3 linked regions of the Quadrisphaera setariae genome follow. The protein of the gene in region 2 interacts with the protein of the main gene of each other region in a pairwise test. Links are inferred from orthologs where the notes say so. Each region holds a gene or a part of one and is shown on either strand. Other genes may lie near its edges.

Region 1 (2,917 bases), on a different replicon or contig from region 2:
CGCAGCGCGGCGACCATCTTCATGGCCGGGGAGTCGTCCTGGCGGGAGGCGAAGCGCGCGAAGAGCGCCGCGGTGATCGCGGGCATCGGCACCGACTCGTTGATGGCTTCCTCCACCGTCCAGCGGCCCTCGCCGGAGTCGTTCACGTAGCCGCGGATGCTGCCGAGGCTGGTGCCCTCGGCCTCCAGGGCGCGCACCAGCAGGTCGAGCAGCCAGGAGCGCACCACGGTGCCGCGCGTCCACGCCTTGAAGGACCCCGTCACGTCGGTGACGATGTCCTTGGCCGTGAGCAGCTCGAAGCCCTCGGCGTAGGCCTGCATGAGGCCGTACTCGATGCCGTTGTGGACCATCTTCGCGTAGTGGCCCGCGCCCACGGCGCCGGCGTGGACGAACCCCTCCTCGCGCGGCCCCTCGGGGCGCAGCGCGTCGAAGACGGGCAGGAGGCGCTCGACCAGGGCGGCGTCGCCACCGCACATGAGGCCGTAGCCGTTCTCGAGGCCCCAGATCCCGCCGGAGACGCCGCAGTCCACGAAGCCGATGCCGCGCTCGGCGAGCGACTCCGCGTGGGCGGCGTCGTCGGTGTACTTCGAGTTGCCGCCGTCGATGACGACGTCGCCCTCGGACAGCAGGCCCTTGAGCTGGTCGATGACGCTGTGGGTGACCTTGCCGGCCGGGACCATCACCCAGACCGCGCGGGGCGCGGGCAGGGCGGCGACGAGGGCCTCGAGGCTCTCGACGTCGCTCAGGTCGGGGTTGTTGTCGAAGCCGGTGACCTCGACGCCGCCGCGGCGCAGCCGCGTGCGCATGTTGCCGCCCATCTTGCCGAGACCGACGAGACCGATGTGCACGGGAGACCTCCGGGGAAGGGGTGGTGGTGCTGGTGGACCGTTCCCCGTTCCATCGAACGGGTGACGCTCCGGCTTTAGCCGGCCATCCGCACGGGCATCAGCAGGTAGCGGTAGTGGTCGCTCGGCTCGCCGTCCTCGTCGGTCTGACCGGTGAGCACGGCGGGCTTCGTGGGAAGCGTGAAGGACAGGCGCACGAACGGCATGTTGAGCGCGCCGAGGCCGTCCAGGAGGAACTGCGGGTTGAACGCGATGGAGACGTCGTCGCCGTGCAGCTGCGCGGGGATCGCCTCGGACGCCTGGGCGTCCTCGCCGTCGCCGGCCTCCAGCACCACCTGGCCCTGGGTGAAGGACAGGCGCACCGGGCGGCTGCGCTCGGCGACGAGGGCGACGCGGCGGACCGCCTCGACCAGCGCCGGGACGGAGACCACCGCGGAGATCGGGGACTCGGCGGGGAACAGCGAGCGCACCTTGGGGTAGTCGCCGTCGACCAGGAGCGACGTGGTGCGCCGGCCACCGGCCTCGAAGCCGACCAGGCCCGAGGTGCCGCGTCCGCGCCCCTCGCCACCTGCGGCCTCGGACGACAGCGCCAGCACGACCTCACCGCTGCCCATGGCCCGGGCGACCTCGGAGAGGGTCCGGGCCCGCACGAGGGCCGCGGACGACGCGCCGGGCTGCCCGGCGGACCACGGCAGCGTGCGGACCGCGAGCCGGTAGCGGTCGGTGGCGAGCAGGGTCAGCTCGTCGTCCTCGATCTCTACGCGCACGCCCGTCAGCACGGGGAGCGTCTCGTCGCGGCTGGCCGCGACGACCACCTGGGCGACGGCGGACGCGAAGACGTCGCCGGCCACGCTGCCGAGGACGTCGGGCATGGCCGGCAGGGCCGGGTAGTCCTCCACCGGCATCGTCAGCAGCGTGAAGCGGCTCGAGCCGCAGGTCACGATGACGCGGGGCCCCTGCAGGGACACCTGCACCGGCTGCGCCGGCAGGGAGCGGGCGATGTCGGCCAGGAGGCGGCCCGAGACGAGCACGCGTCCGGACTCGTGCACCTCGGCCGGGACCTCCACGTGCGCGGAGACCTCGTAGTCGAAGCTCGACAGCTTCAGGACGCCCGGCTCCGCCGCCTCGAGGAGGACCCCCGACAGCACCGGGACCGGCGGCCGGGCCGGAAGCGTCCGCGCCGTCCACCCGACGGCGTCGGCCAGGACGTCGCGCTCGACCCCGAACCTCACGGGTCCACCTCCATGCGTGCGTGCTGCGTGCCCCGGGAGGGCCCCGACGGGCGAGGGTATCGGTGTGCGGGCCCTGACCCGGTCAGCCACCCACAGGCCCCCCGTGCCGCGGCTCGGGCGGTCCGGCGCAGATGAAGGCGGCGCGATCGAATCCGCTAGATGAATGGTTCCGTAGTAGTCATAGGGCCTGTGGATACTGTGGAAAACCCCCGTCATCGCAGGTGGGAGGTTGTGCACACCTGTGGACAGAGCTGTGGATGACGTGGGGAAAAACTACGGGTGCCTGTGGACGGCCAGATGTTGTCCACATCCCGTCCACAGATCGACCCCCGTTTGTCCACACGTCGTCCACAGGAATCCGACGGTTCTCCACAGGGCCTGTGGACACAGTCGTCCACAGGCCCTGTGGACGGCTGTGGATCGTCCTCACCTGTGGACACACCCTGTGGACAACTTGCGTCGTCGCAGGTCAGGAGGTTGCGAGCTTCAGGCTCGGTGCTGGAGCTTGATGCGGTTGGTCAGCTCCGTGACCTCGTTGTAGGTCTGCCGGCGCTCCGTGAGCTGCTCGCGCACCTTGCGGTTCGCGTGCATCACGGTGGTGTGGTCCCGACCGCCGAAGGCCTGTCCGATCTTGGGCAGGCTCAGCTCGGTGAGCTCCCGGCAGAGGTACATCGCCACCTGGCGCGCGTTCACCACCGACCGCGAGCGGGCGGGCCCGCACAGGTCCTCGATGGTCAGCTTGTAGTAGTCGGCCGTCTGCGCCATCACCGTCGCCAGGGAGATCTGCGCGGTCTCCCCGGTGAGGAGGTCCTTCAGGACCACCTCGGCGAGCGCCAGGTC
Region 2 (8,989 bases):
GGGGAGGTCATCTCCAGCGTCAGCTTGGTGTACTCCAGCGGGAAGAACCGCGGGGAGCGGGTGACCCAGTCGAGCCGGTAGCCGTGGGTGCGGGCCTCGGGCAGCAGGTCGCGGTAGACCTCTGCGGCGCTCTGCCCGCTGCCCACCACGGTGACGGAGCGGTGCTGCTGGAGGAGCTCGCGCGCGGCGAGGTAGTCGGCGGTGTGGACCACGGCGTCGTCGTCGGCGACGTCGGCGAAGGCGGCGGGCACGTGCGGCGGGGTGCCGGTGCCCAGCACCAGCCGACGCGCGTGGTCGGTGCGGTGCCGGCCTCCGGCGTCCACCGACTCCACGGTGAAGCGGCCCTGGCCGGTGGCGTCGAGCTCGGGGTGCCAGGTGACGTCGCGGACGTCCCAGCCGCACTCCACCGACGGCAGCTGGTCGGCCACCCAGCGGCAGTACCTGTCGAACTCCACCCGCAGCGGGTAGAAGCTCTCGCGGATGTAGAAGCGGTACAGGCGGCCCTCGCGCTTGAGGTGGTTGAGGAAGGAGTAGCGCGAGGTGGGGTCCGCCATCGTCACGAGGTCGGCCATGAACGGCACCTGGAGCGTGGAGCTGGGCAGCAGCATCCCCGGGTGCCACGCGAAGCGGTCCTTGCGCTCCAGGAAGAGGCAGTCCAGGCCGAGGGGCTCGGCGAGCGCGGCCAGGCCCAGGTTGAACGGGCCCAGGCCGATGCCGAGGAGGTAGTGCACCCGCTCGACGCCGCCGGCTGTGCTGGTGCTGCTGCTCGTGGTGCTGGTGGTGGTGCTCATGCCGTCGCCCCCAGCGGCTCCTCGTCGAGCACGAGCGGCTCGTCTGCGAGCAGCAGCCGCTCCGCGTGCTCGTGCACGAGGGCGATGACCTCGCGGACGTGCTCGACCGTCGTCGCCGGGTTGAGCAGGGTCAGCTTGAGGTGGGCGCGCCCGCGCACGGTGGTGCCCCCCAGCACCGCCAGGCCCTCGCTGCCCACGGACGCCCGCACGCGGCGGACCAGCCGGTCCAGCTCCTGGGGCCCCAGGTGGGCGTGCGGGCCCGCGCCGGGGCGGAACCTGAAGACGAGCGTGGACAGCTCCGGCGCCACGACCACCTCCAGACGCGGGTCGGCCGCGAGCACGCGGTGGGCGGCGGCGGCGGTGTCGACCACGGTGTCGACGAGCTCGCCGACCGCGTCGGCGCCCATGATCCGCAGCGTCAGCCACAGCTTCAGCGCGTCGAAGCGGCGGGTGGTCTGCAGGCTCTTGCCCACCTGGTCCGGCGCCACGGGCAGCCCGGCGTCGAGGAGCGTGCCCGGTTCGGGGTTGAGGTAGTCGGCGTGGTGGGCGACGTGCCGCAGCGACGCCGCGTCGCGCACCAGCAGCGCGCTGGAGCTGACGGGCTGGAAGAAGGTCTTGTGGAAGTCGACGGTGACCGAGTCCGCGCGGTCGATGCCGTCCAGCAGGTGGCGGCGGCGCCGCGAGGTGATCAGTCCGCCGCCGTAGGCGGCGTCGACGTGGAACCACGCCCCGGCGCTCGCGGCCAGCGCACCGACCTCGTGCAGCGGGTCGATGCTGCCGAAGTCGGTGGTGCCGGCGGTCGCGACCACCGCCGCGGGCACGAGCCCCTGCGCGGCGCACTCGGCGAGGGCGCACTGGAGGGCGTCGGGGCGCATCCGCACGGCCTCGTCCACGGGGACGGTGATGACGGCGTCGTCGCCGAGGCCCAGCAGCCGGCACGCCGTGGTGGTGCTGAAGTGGCCCACCTCTGAGACCAGCACGCGCAGCCGGCCCAGCAGCTCGGGCAGCCGGGCGCGGGGGTGCTCGGTGCGCAGCCGCTCGCAGGCCTCGTCGCGGGCGAGCAGCAGCGCCTGCAGGTTGGACTGCGTGCCGCCGGAGGTGAAGACGCCGTCCGCGGTGGCGGGCAGGCCGAGCCGGTCGGCGGTCCAGCGGACCAGGCGGCGCTCCACGTGCGTGGCACCGCTGCTCTGGTCCCAGGTGTCGAGGCTGGAGTTCACCGCGGCGATGACGGTCTCCCCGAGCACGGCGGGGACCACCACGGGGCAGTTGAGGTGCGCGAGGTAGGTCGGGTGGTGGAACCAGACCGCGTCGCGCAGGTAGAGGCGCTCCAGCTCGTCCAGGGCAGGCCCGACCTCCCCGAGCGGGGTGTCGAGGTCCACGGCGTCGACGGCGCGCTGCAGGTCGGCGGGGTCGGCGCCGGTGGTCGGCCGCTGGGCGGCCGAGATGTGGCGGGCGACGCGCTCCGCTCCCTGGGCCACCGCGCAGCGGTACTCCTCGGCGCTCCCGGCGTCGAGGAGGTGCCTGCGCGCCGGAGCGGTTCCGCCGAGGGCGGGCGGTGGAGCCGCGAGGCTGCGCAGCGGCGTCTCGGAGGGACGGGGGCGGTGCGTGGTGTCCACGGGTCTCCAGGGAAGGTGGTTGCCGAGCACCGGAGTCACTCCAGTGCTACTTAGGACAGCCTCACCTAAATAGATCTTCCAGACCACGTCAACCCGAGGCCCGGTGGGCCCCGCACCCGTCCCGTCGGACGTGCAGAAGTCGCGTCCAGGTGCCCCGCAGACCGGGCCACAGGAGTTCTGCCTGCTGGGCGGGACGCTGGGGATCAGCCGAGCCCGTGACGCCGGACGTGCAGAAGTCAGCTGGACCGGGTCCAGGACGGCGTGTCGCGGGGTTCTGCGCGTCGGGCGTCACGCCCCGATGGACCCACCAGCAGGTCCGTGGCGGCGCGCCGGACGGGTCTCGGGTGAGGCCCTCGTCGTCGTCCCCGGCGCCTACAGTGGGGCGTCTTCCCCGCGCCTGCTCCGCCTGCTCCACGGAGGTCCTCGCCCCATGCCCGCTGGTGACTCGTTCGTCCACCTGCACAACCACACCGAGTACTCGATGCTCGACGGGGCCGCGAGGATCGACGAGCTGTTCGCCACGGCCGCCGAGATGGGCATGCCGGCGCTGGCGACCACCGACCACGGCTACATCTTCGGCGCGTACGAGTTCTGGAAGGCCGGGCGCAAGCACGGGGTCAACCCCGTCATCGGCCTCGAGGCCTACCTCACCCCGGGCACCGCCCGCGGCGACAAGACCCGCGTGAAGTGGGGAGACCCGAGCGCCGGCCGCGACGACGTCTCCGGCTCCGGCGCCTACACCCACATGACGATGTGGGCGCAGGACACCGCGGGCATGCACAACCTCTTCCGCATGGCGAGCCTCGCCAGCCTCGAGGGGCACTACTTCAAGCCCCGCATGGACCGGGAGCTGCTCAACACCTACGGCGGGGGCATCATCGCGACCACGGGCTGCCCGTCCGGTGAGGTGCAGACCCGCCTGCGGCTGGGCCAGTACGACCAGGCGGTCGCAGCAGCCGCGGAGTTCCGCGACATCTTCGGCGCGGAGAACTTCTACTGCGAGATCATGGACCACGGGCTCGAGATCGAGACCCGCATCCAGAAGGACCTGATCCGCCTCGCCAAGGACCTCGGCATCCCGCTGGTCGCCACCAACGACCTGCACTACACGCGCCCGGAGCACTCCGAGGGCCACGCGGCGCTGCTGTGCGTGCAGTCGGGCTCCACGCTGGCGGACCCGAACCGCTTCAAGTTCGACGCCGACGAGTTCTACCTCAAGACCCCCGCGGAGATGCGCCACCTGTGGCGCGAGCTGCCCGAGGCCTGCGACAACACCCTCGCCATCGCCGAGCGCTGCTCGGTGGAGTTCTCCGAGGGCATCGGCACGTACATGCCGCGCTTCCCCGTGCCGGAGGGGGAGAGCGAGGACTCCTGGTTCGTCAAGGAGGTCGAGCGCGGCCTGCTCATGCGGTTCAAGGGCGAGGTGCCTGACGAGAGCCGCCGCGTCGCCGAGTACGAGATCGGCGTCATCACCAAGATGGGCTTCTCGGGGTACTTCCTCGTCGTCGCCGACTTCATCCGCTGGGCCAAGCGCAACGGCATCCGCGTGGGCCCCGGCCGCGGTTCCGGTGCGGGCTCGATCGCCGCGTACGCCCTGGAGATCACCGACCTCGACCCGCAGCGCCACGGCCTGATCTTCGAGCGGTTCCTCAACCCCGACCGCGTCTCCATGCCCGACTTCGACATCGACTTCGACGAGCGCCGACGCGGCGAGGTCATCAGGTACGTGACGGAGAAGTACGGCGAGAGCCGGGTCGCGCAGATCGTCACCTACGGCACCATCAAGGCCAAGCAGGCCGTCAAGGACGCCTCGCGCGTGCTCGGCTACCCGTTCGCCATGGGCGACCGGATCACCAAGGCGATGCCCGCCGCGGTGATGGGCAAGGACGTTCCGCTCACCCAGATCTTCGAGCCCACCCACAACCGCTACGCGGAGGGCAAGGAGTTCCGCGAGCTGTACGAGGCCGAGGCCGACGTGCAGAAGGTCGTCGAGACGGCCAAGCAGCTCGAGGGCCTGAAGCGGCAGTGGGGCGTGCACGCCGCCGGCGTCATCATGTCGAGCGAGCCGCTGATCGACCTCATCCCGATCATGCGCCGCGAGCAGGACGGCCAGGTCATCACCCAGTTCGACTACCCGAGCTGCGAGTCCCTCGGTCTGATCAAGATGGACTTCCTCGGCCTGCGCAACCTCACGATCATGGACGACGCCGTCCGCCTCGTGGAGCGCAACCGCGGCGAGAAGGTGGTGCTCGAGGAGCTCGAGCTCGACGACCCCGAGACGTACGCGCTGCTGCAGCGCGGAGACACCCTCGGCGTCTTCCAGTTCGACGGCGGGCCCATGCGCTCGCTGCTGCGCCTCATGCGCCCCGACAACTTCGAGGACATCTCCGCCGTCGGCGCCCTCTACCGCCCCGGCCCGATGGGCGCCGGGAGCCACACCAACTACGCGCTGCGCAAGAACGGCCAGCAGGAGATCACGCCCCTGCACCCCGAGCTGGCCGAGCCGCTCGCGGAGGTGCTGGGCACCACCTACGGCCTGATCGTCTACCAGGAGCAGGTGATGTCCATCGCGCAGACCGTGGCGGGCTTCAGCCTCGGTCAGGCGGACCTGCTGCGGCGGGCGATGGGCAAGAAGAAGAAGTCCGAGCTGGACAAGCAGTACGAGAAGTTCTCCGGCGGCATGCACGAGCGCGGCTTCTCCGAGGCCGCGGTCAAGGCCCTGTGGGACGTGCTGCTCCCGTTCTCCGACTACGCCTTCAACAAGGCGCACTCCGCGGCGTACGGCGTCGTCTCCTACTGGACCGCCTACCTCAAGGCGCACTACCCGGCCGAGTACATGGCCGCGGTGCTGACGTCCGTGCGCGACGACAAGGACAAGTCCGCGCTCTACCTCAACGAGTGCCGCCGCATGGGCGTCACCGTGCTCCCGCCGGACGTCAACGAGTCGATCGCCACGTACGCCGCGGTCGGCCCCGACATCCGCTTCGGCCTGGCGGCCATCCGCAACGTCGGCGAGAACGTCGTCGACGCGATCGAGAAGGCCCGCGAGGAGAAGGGCGCCTTCACGAGCTTCGGCGACTTCCTCGCCAAGGTCCCCGCTGTGGTGTGCAACAAGCGCACGGTGGAGTCGCTCATCAAGGCGGGCGCCTTCGACTCCCTGGGCGCCAACCGGCGGGCGCTGCTCGCCGTGCACGAGGACGCCGTCGACTCGGTGGTCGGCCTCAAGCGCCAGGAGGAGAAGGGCCAGTACGACCTCTTCGGCGGCCTCATGGGCGACGACGACGAGGACGGCGTCGGCCAGGGGTCGGCGCTGTCGGTGGCCGTCCCCGACCTGCCCGAGTGGGACAAGAAGGAGCTGCTGGCCCGCGAGCGCGAGATGCTCGGCCTGTACGTCTCCGACCACCCGCTCTTCGGGCTCGAGCACGTGCTGAGCTCCGCCGCGGACTGCTCCGTGGCCACGCTCCTCACCGACGAGTCCCGCCAGGACGGCTCGATGGTCACCATCGCCGGGCTCATCACGGGCCTGCAGCGCAAGATGACCAAGCAGGGCAAGCAGTGGGCCATCGCCACCGTCGAGGACCTCGGCGGCGCGGTGGAGGTGCTGTTCTTCCCCAGCAGCTACGAGCAGTTCGCGCACCTGCTCGCGCCGGACGCCGTCGTCGTCGTCCGCGGCCGGCTGTCGCGGCGCGACGACGTGCCCTCGCTGCACGCGCAGGACCTGTCGGTGCCCGACACCTCGGTGGCCGCCGACGGGCCCGTGGTCATCACGCTGCCCGAGCAGCGGTGCACCGAGCCCGTGGCCGACCGCCTGCGCGGGGTGCTGCAGGACCACCGCGGGCAGACGCTCGTGCACCTGAAGCTGCTCACCACCGACAAGCAGGTGCTGGTCTGCCTCGACGACGCGCTGCGGGTGACCCCCTCGCCGTCGCTGTTCGGGGACCTCAAGGCGCTGCTGGGTCCCAGCTGCCTGGTGTGAAGACCCGGCTGAGGTCTCCGCTGCCCGGCTGGGCTGGTGCGCTCGCGCCGGTGCTGGGCCCGGCGCTGCTGGGGCTGGTGGTCGGGGTGGTGTGGTGGCTCGTCGCACCGACGGGGCCGGTGGTGCTGCTGCAGGGCGGGTCCGTGCTCGGCGCCGCCGACCCCGAGCTCACCGCTTCCCAGGACGGCTGGCTCGTGGGGCTCGGCGCGGCGGCAGGGCTCCTCTGCGGTGTCGTCGCCGCGGTGCGCCCCGGGGACGCGCCCTCCCGCCGCAGCCTGGCCGTCGTCGCCGGCTGCCTGTTCGGCGCTGTCTTCGCCGCGCAGCTGGGGGCGTGGCTGGGCCCGCCGTCCGTGGCGGCGCAGCTGGCTGCCGGCGCTGACCCCGCCCGCGGGCTGGTCAGCCCGCTGCGCAGCCACAGCGCCGGGGTGCTGCTCGTCTGGCCGGCGGTGGCCGCCCTGGTGATGACGATGGGCCACCTGGCCGCCGCGTGGAGCGGCAGCAGGGTGGAGGGAGCCCATGATCACGAAGAGGAGCTCGACCCCCGTCCGTGATCATGGGGAGTCGGCCACCCGGGGGGTGGTCAGCGGCGGCGGAGCTGGACCAGCACCTCGGCGTGGGCGGTCTGCGGGAACATCGCGAACAGGCGCCCCCGCACCGGCTCCCACCCGGGCAGCGCCTCCAGGTCCGTCGCCAGCGAGGCCGGGTTGCAGCTGGAGTAGAGCAGGTGGCGGGTGCGCGGGGGAGCGGCGTCGAGCCACGCGCACAGCTGCGCGCCCAGCCCCCGCCTCGGAGGGTTGACGACGACGACGTCGGGCGCGGCGTGCCCCGGCTGCTCGCGCGCCCACGAGGTGGCGTCGGCGTGGATGAAGCCCGTCCCGCTGAGCCCCGCGGCGCCCGCGGCGTCCCGGGCGGCGGCGACCGCCTGCTCGCTCGTCTCCACCCCGACCACGTCCCGCCCGGGAGCAGCCACGTGCAGGGCGAAGCCGCCCGCGCCGCAGTAGAGGTCCCACACCCGCAGCCGGGTCGGCCCGTGGCCCGGCGCAGCGGCGGCCGCGCCGAGGCGCTCGTCGTCGTCGAGATCGGTCACCCAGGACGCGACCTGGGCGTAGAGCTGCCCGGCGACGTCGGTGTTGGTCTGCAGGAAGCCCTGCGGACGGGCGAGCAGCGTCACCGCGCCCTGGCGGACGGGCAGGCGCTCGGCGGGGGTGAGGGGCACCTCGACGTCGCCCTCGAGCAGGGCGGCGTGCTGGGGCAGCAGGTTCGCGGAGACCACGCGGGCGGAGGGGAGCTGCTCGAGGAGCCACGGGAGGTGCTTGCGGATCCGCGGCAGCGACTCGGTGGAGCGCAGCACGAAGCGGACCATGAGCTCGCCGGCGTCGTTGGTGGTGACGTGGACGTGCTTCAGCTCGCCACGGCGGGCGGCCACGTCGTAGGGGACCAGCGCGGCGCGGGTGACGAAGGCGCGCAGCGGCTCCAGGGCGTCGGTGGTGGAAGCCGGGTACAGGCCGCAGCGGACCAGGTCGACGCCGCGGCCGGCCTCGTCGAGGATCCCCAGCGTGGGGGTGTCGGTGGTGCCGGCGACCACCATCTTGGCGCGGTTGCGGAAGCGGCTCGCCGGACCGGTGGCCGGGGCGAGCCAGGTCGGGACGGTGGGCAGCAGCGTCTCGACGCGCGCCTGCGCGTCGGCCACCTGGACGTCCTCCGGGACGCCCATGAGGGTGCACGAGCGGCAGACCCCGGCGTCGTAGTAGTCGCACTGCACGGTGGTGAGGGTGCTCAGGGGGCGGTGACGGGCGCCACGGCGGCGCCCGTCAGGGAGACGAGGTCGGCGGGGGCGAGCTCCACGTCCAGGCCGCGGCGGCCACCGCTGACGAGCACGGTCGGCTGCTCCAGGGCACTGCTGTCGACGACGGTGGGCAGCCGCTTGCGCTGCCCCAGCGGGCTGATGCCGCCGCGCACGTACCCGGTGGTGCGCTCGGCGGCGGACGGGTCGGCCATGGCGGCGCGCTTGCCGCCCAGGGCCGCGCCGACGGCCTTGAGGTCGAGCTTGGCGCTGACCGGCAGCACGGCGACGCCGAGCGCGCCGTCCACCTCCACCACGAGGGTCTTGTAGACGCGCGCCGGGTCGATGCCGAGGGCGTGCGCGGCCTCCAGGCCGTAGCCGACCTCGGCGGAGACGGCGGCGTCGTGCTCGTAGGGGTGCACGGTGTGCGCCACACCGGCCTTGGCCAGCGCGGTGGTGGCCGGCGTGCTGCCGCCGGCGGGCTTCTTGGCCATCAGTTGTAGACCGGCGGGTCGTCGAGGAGCTCCTGCGCGGGCAGGGAGCGCAGCTCGGAGATCAGCACCTGCTCGCGGCGCAGGATCGCCCTCTCCTCGCGCAGCCGCGACGCCGTGTCGGGGAGCTCCAGCAGGCGCTGGCGCTCGGGCAGGTCGAGCACCATGCCCGCCATGACGAGGTAGCTCAGCACGGCCGGGTCCTCCGGGACGCCGCCGGGCACGCCCGTCGTGGCGATGCCCAGCTGCACGCGGTAGGCCGTCCAGGCGGCGGCGGTGGAGGTGGCGAGGTCGGCGAGGCGCTCCGGGTCGGCGCCGGCCCGCTCGGGGAC
Region 3 (2,888 bases), on a different replicon or contig from region 2:
CCTCCAAGGGCCGCTACATCTCGAAGGCGACCATCGCGACGACGATGGGCCCGGGCATCCCGGTGGACCCGGCGCGCACCCGCAACCTGCTCGAGGACGGCGCGGTCGCCACGGCCTGACCTCCTCCCTCGACGGCCCCTGACCCGGCACCTGCCGGGTCAGGGGCCGTCGTCGTCGGACGGTCGGTGACGGCCGCTCCCGAGCGCTGGGCTGCTCGCGGCGGTCAGACCCACCGGGTCGGACGTGTAGACTGAGTGCACCCAAGACCGCCGGTCGGTGCCACCTGCCCCGCAGGAAGCATCCGAAGGTCCTGCAGCAGCGGGCGTCCAGCGCAGGTGAGCGAGATCCAGAGGCACTCCGCCAGCGCGTCAGCGCCCGGCCCGGAAGCCTCCTGCGAGCCCCGTGCGCCTGGCGCCGGGGCTCTCGTCGTCTGCGGGCCGGGCACGACCGGCGGCCGGGCAGCACCTCCAGCACACCGGGGGAGCGGCCCGCCGTTCGACTGACACGCACCCCCGGAAGGAGGATCGTGCCCACCGCTGAGAAGGAAGCAGCCGTCGCAGAGCTCACCGAGCTCTTCCGCGAGGCGAACGCCGGCGTGCTCACCGAGTACCGCGGCCTGACCGTCGCGCAGCTCAAGGAGCTGCGCCGCGCGATCGGCGACAACGGCAGCTACAACGTCGTCAAGAACACCCTCACCGCGATCGCCGCGAAGAACGCCGGCGTCGACGCGTTCGAGGGCCAGCTGTCCGGCCCCACGGCCATCGCGTTCATCACCGGTGACCCGGTGGAGGCCGCCAAGGGCCTGCGCGCGTTCGCCAAGACGAACCCGCAGCTGGTCATCAAGTCCGGGTTCCTCGAGGGCAAGCCGCTGTCCGCGGCTGACGTGGCGGCGCTGGCCGACCTCGAGCCCCGCGAGGTCCTGCTGGCCAAGATGGCCGGCGCGCTCAAGGGCTCCCTCAACCGCGCCGCGTACGTCTTCAACGCGCCGCTGTCGAAGGCCGCCCGCACCGTCGACGCCCTGCGCGCCAAGGTCGAGGCCGGCTCGCCGGCCGAGGCCGCTGCGCCGGCCGCCGACGAGGCCGCTCCCGCGGCCGACGAGGCCTGAGGGCTCGCGCCCTCGCCCCTGCACCACCGCGGCCGCGACACCGCGCGCCGCTGCTGACACTGACTGGTACTGAAAGAGGAGAGCCACCATGGCCAAGCTGTCCGCTGACGAGCTGCTCGACGCCTTCAAGGAGATGACCCTCATCGAGCTCTCGGACTTCGTGAAGAAGTTCGAGGAGGTCTTCGAGGTCACCGCCGCTGCTCCCGTCGCCGTCGCCGCCGCTGGTGGCGCCGCTGGTGGCGCTGCCGCCGAGGAGGTCGAGGAGCAGTCCGAGTTCGACGTCATCCTCGAGGCCGCCGGTGACAAGAAGATCCAGGTCATCAAGGAGGTGCGCGCCCTCACGAGCCTCGGCCTGAAGGAGGCCAAGGACCTCGTGGACGGCGCCCCCAAGCCCGTCCTGGAGAAGGTCGCCAAGGACGCCGCCGAGAAGGCCAAGGCCCAGCTCGAGGGCGCTGGCGCCACCGTCTCCGTCAAGTGAGACCGGTCCGGGCCGCCGTCCTCGGCGAGCCCGGACCACCAGCACCACCCAGCGCAGCGGCGCCGGCTCCTCGGAGCCGGCGCCGCTGCCGCGTTCCGGCCGTGACCGCAGGCCCGAGCAGCGGCTCCGCCGGACCGGTGGAGGTCGCTCGGTGCGGCTGGGGCGCGCCTGCTTGACGCGCGCGGACGGCGAGGGCACCATCGTCGTCGCCGGGGTCAGCGCGCAGCGCGGGCGACGGGTGGACCGACGACGGGGTCGGGGAGCGCGCTGCGCGTCAGGCCGTCAGTGACGGCGACTGGACTTGTGCGGGGCGGGAGAGTACGGTATCCCCTTGCGCACACTCCTGCATGCCCTGATTCCGGTGGAAACCGGATAGGGGTTCGCTGGCATGCGCCCGCACCGTCCGCAGGCCCGTGGAAGGACTCCTCTTGGTCGCCTCGCGCACCTCGCTCCGCCCCAGCTCCAACGGTTCCACCTCGACCGCCCGCCGTGTGTCGTTCGCGAAGATCCGCGAGCCGCTCGACGTCCCCGACCTCCTGGCCCTGCAGACCGAGAGCTTCGACTGGCTCCTCGGCAACGAGCGCTGGCGCGAGCGCGTCGCCGCCGCCTCCAAGGAGGGGGAGGTGCCCAGCACCTCCGGCCTGGAGGACATCTTCGAGGAGATCTCCCCGATCGAGGACTTCTCGGGGTCCATGTCGCTGAGCTTCCGCGACCACCGCTTCGAGCCGCCCAAGTACTCCCTCGAGGAGTGCAAGGAGCGCGACATGACGTTCGCCGCTCCGCTGTTCGTGACCGCCGAGTTCATGAACGCCACTACGGGCGAGATCAAGAGCCAGACCGTCTTCATGGGCGACTTCCCGCTCATGACCCCGCGCGGCACCTTCGTCATCAACGGCACCGAGCGCGTCGTCGTGTCCCAGCTCGTGCGCTCACCGGGCGTCTACTTCGAGCACACCATCGACAAGGCGTCCGACAAGGACGTCTACTCCGCGAAGGTCATCCCCAGCCGCGGCGCGTGGCTCGAGTTCGAGGTCGACAAGCGCGACATGGTGGGCGTCCGCGTCGACCGCAAGCGCAAGCAGTCCGTCACGGTCCTCCTCAAGGCGCTCGGCTGGACCGACGCGCAGATCCTCGAGGAGTTCGGCCAGTTCGAGTCCATGCGGGCCACGCTCGAGAAGGACAACACCACCGGCCAGGACGACGCGCTGCTGGACATCTACCGGAAGCTGCGTCCGGGCGAGCCGCCGACGAAGGAGGCCGCCCAGACCCTCCTCGACAACCTGTACTTCAACCCGAAGCGGTACG

What was found.
Region 1: the proteins of dnaE (region 2) and dnaN interact in binary tests that used the Escherichia coli proteins (3 or more experiments, as listed by UniProt). The link is inferred for Quadrisphaera setariae from one-to-one orthologs.
Region 3: the proteins of dnaE (region 2) and rplL interact in binary tests that used the Escherichia coli proteins (3 or more experiments, as listed by UniProt). The link is inferred for Quadrisphaera setariae from one-to-one orthologs.

The regions. Positions count from the first base shown.
Region 1 is NZ_VKAC01000006.1:55,480-58,396, forward strand. It holds dnaN (DNA polymerase III subunit beta), read right to left. Parts: upstream 2,078-2,917; coding sequence 923-2,077; downstream 1-922. Other genes in the region: gnd (phosphogluconate dehydrogenase (NAD(+)-dependent, decarboxylating)), read right to left, coding at 1-848; dnaA (chromosomal replication initiator protein DnaA), read right to left, coding at 2,564-2,917. UniProt on the Escherichia coli protein: Confers DNA tethering and processivity to DNA polymerases and other proteins. Acts as a clamp, forming a ring around DNA (a reaction catalyzed by the clamp-loading complex) which diffuses in an ATP-independent manner freely and bidirectionally along dsDNA.
Region 2 is NZ_VKAC01000007.1:73,599-82,587, reverse strand. What follows is about bases 2,512-6,583. They hold dnaE (DNA polymerase III subunit alpha), read left to right. Parts: upstream 2,512-2,837; coding sequence 2,838-6,383; downstream 6,384-6,583. Other genes in these bases: FMM08_RS12705 (hypothetical protein), read left to right, coding at 6,380-6,583. Outside these bases: FMM08_RS12720 (lysine N(6)-hydroxylase/L-ornithine N(5)-oxygenase family protein), read right to left, coding at 1-791; FMM08_RS12715 (pyridoxal phosphate-dependent decarboxylase family protein), read right to left, coding at 788-2,368; more of FMM08_RS12705, read left to right, coding at 6,584-6,934; FMM08_RS12700 (methyltransferase domain-containing protein), read right to left, coding at 6,964-8,145; ybaK (Cys-tRNA(Pro) deacylase), read right to left, coding at 8,160-8,660; FMM08_RS12690 (LON peptidase substrate-binding domain-containing protein), read right to left, coding at 8,660-8,989. UniProt on the Escherichia coli protein: DNA polymerase III is a complex, multichain enzyme responsible for most of the replicative synthesis in bacteria. This DNA polymerase also exhibits 3' to 5' exonuclease activity. The alpha chain is the DNA polymerase catalytic subunit.
Region 3 is NZ_VKAC01000001.1:91,417-94,304, forward strand. It holds rplL (50S ribosomal protein L7/L12), read left to right. Parts: upstream 1-1,193; coding sequence 1,194-1,583; downstream 1,584-2,888. Other genes in the region: rplA (50S ribosomal protein L1), read left to right, coding at 1-119; rplJ (50S ribosomal protein L10), read left to right, coding at 527-1,105; rpoB (DNA-directed RNA polymerase subunit beta), read left to right, coding at 2,012-2,888. UniProt on the Escherichia coli protein: The binding site for several of the GTPase factors involved in protein synthesis (IF-2, EF-Tu, EF-G and RF3). Is thus essential for accurate translation.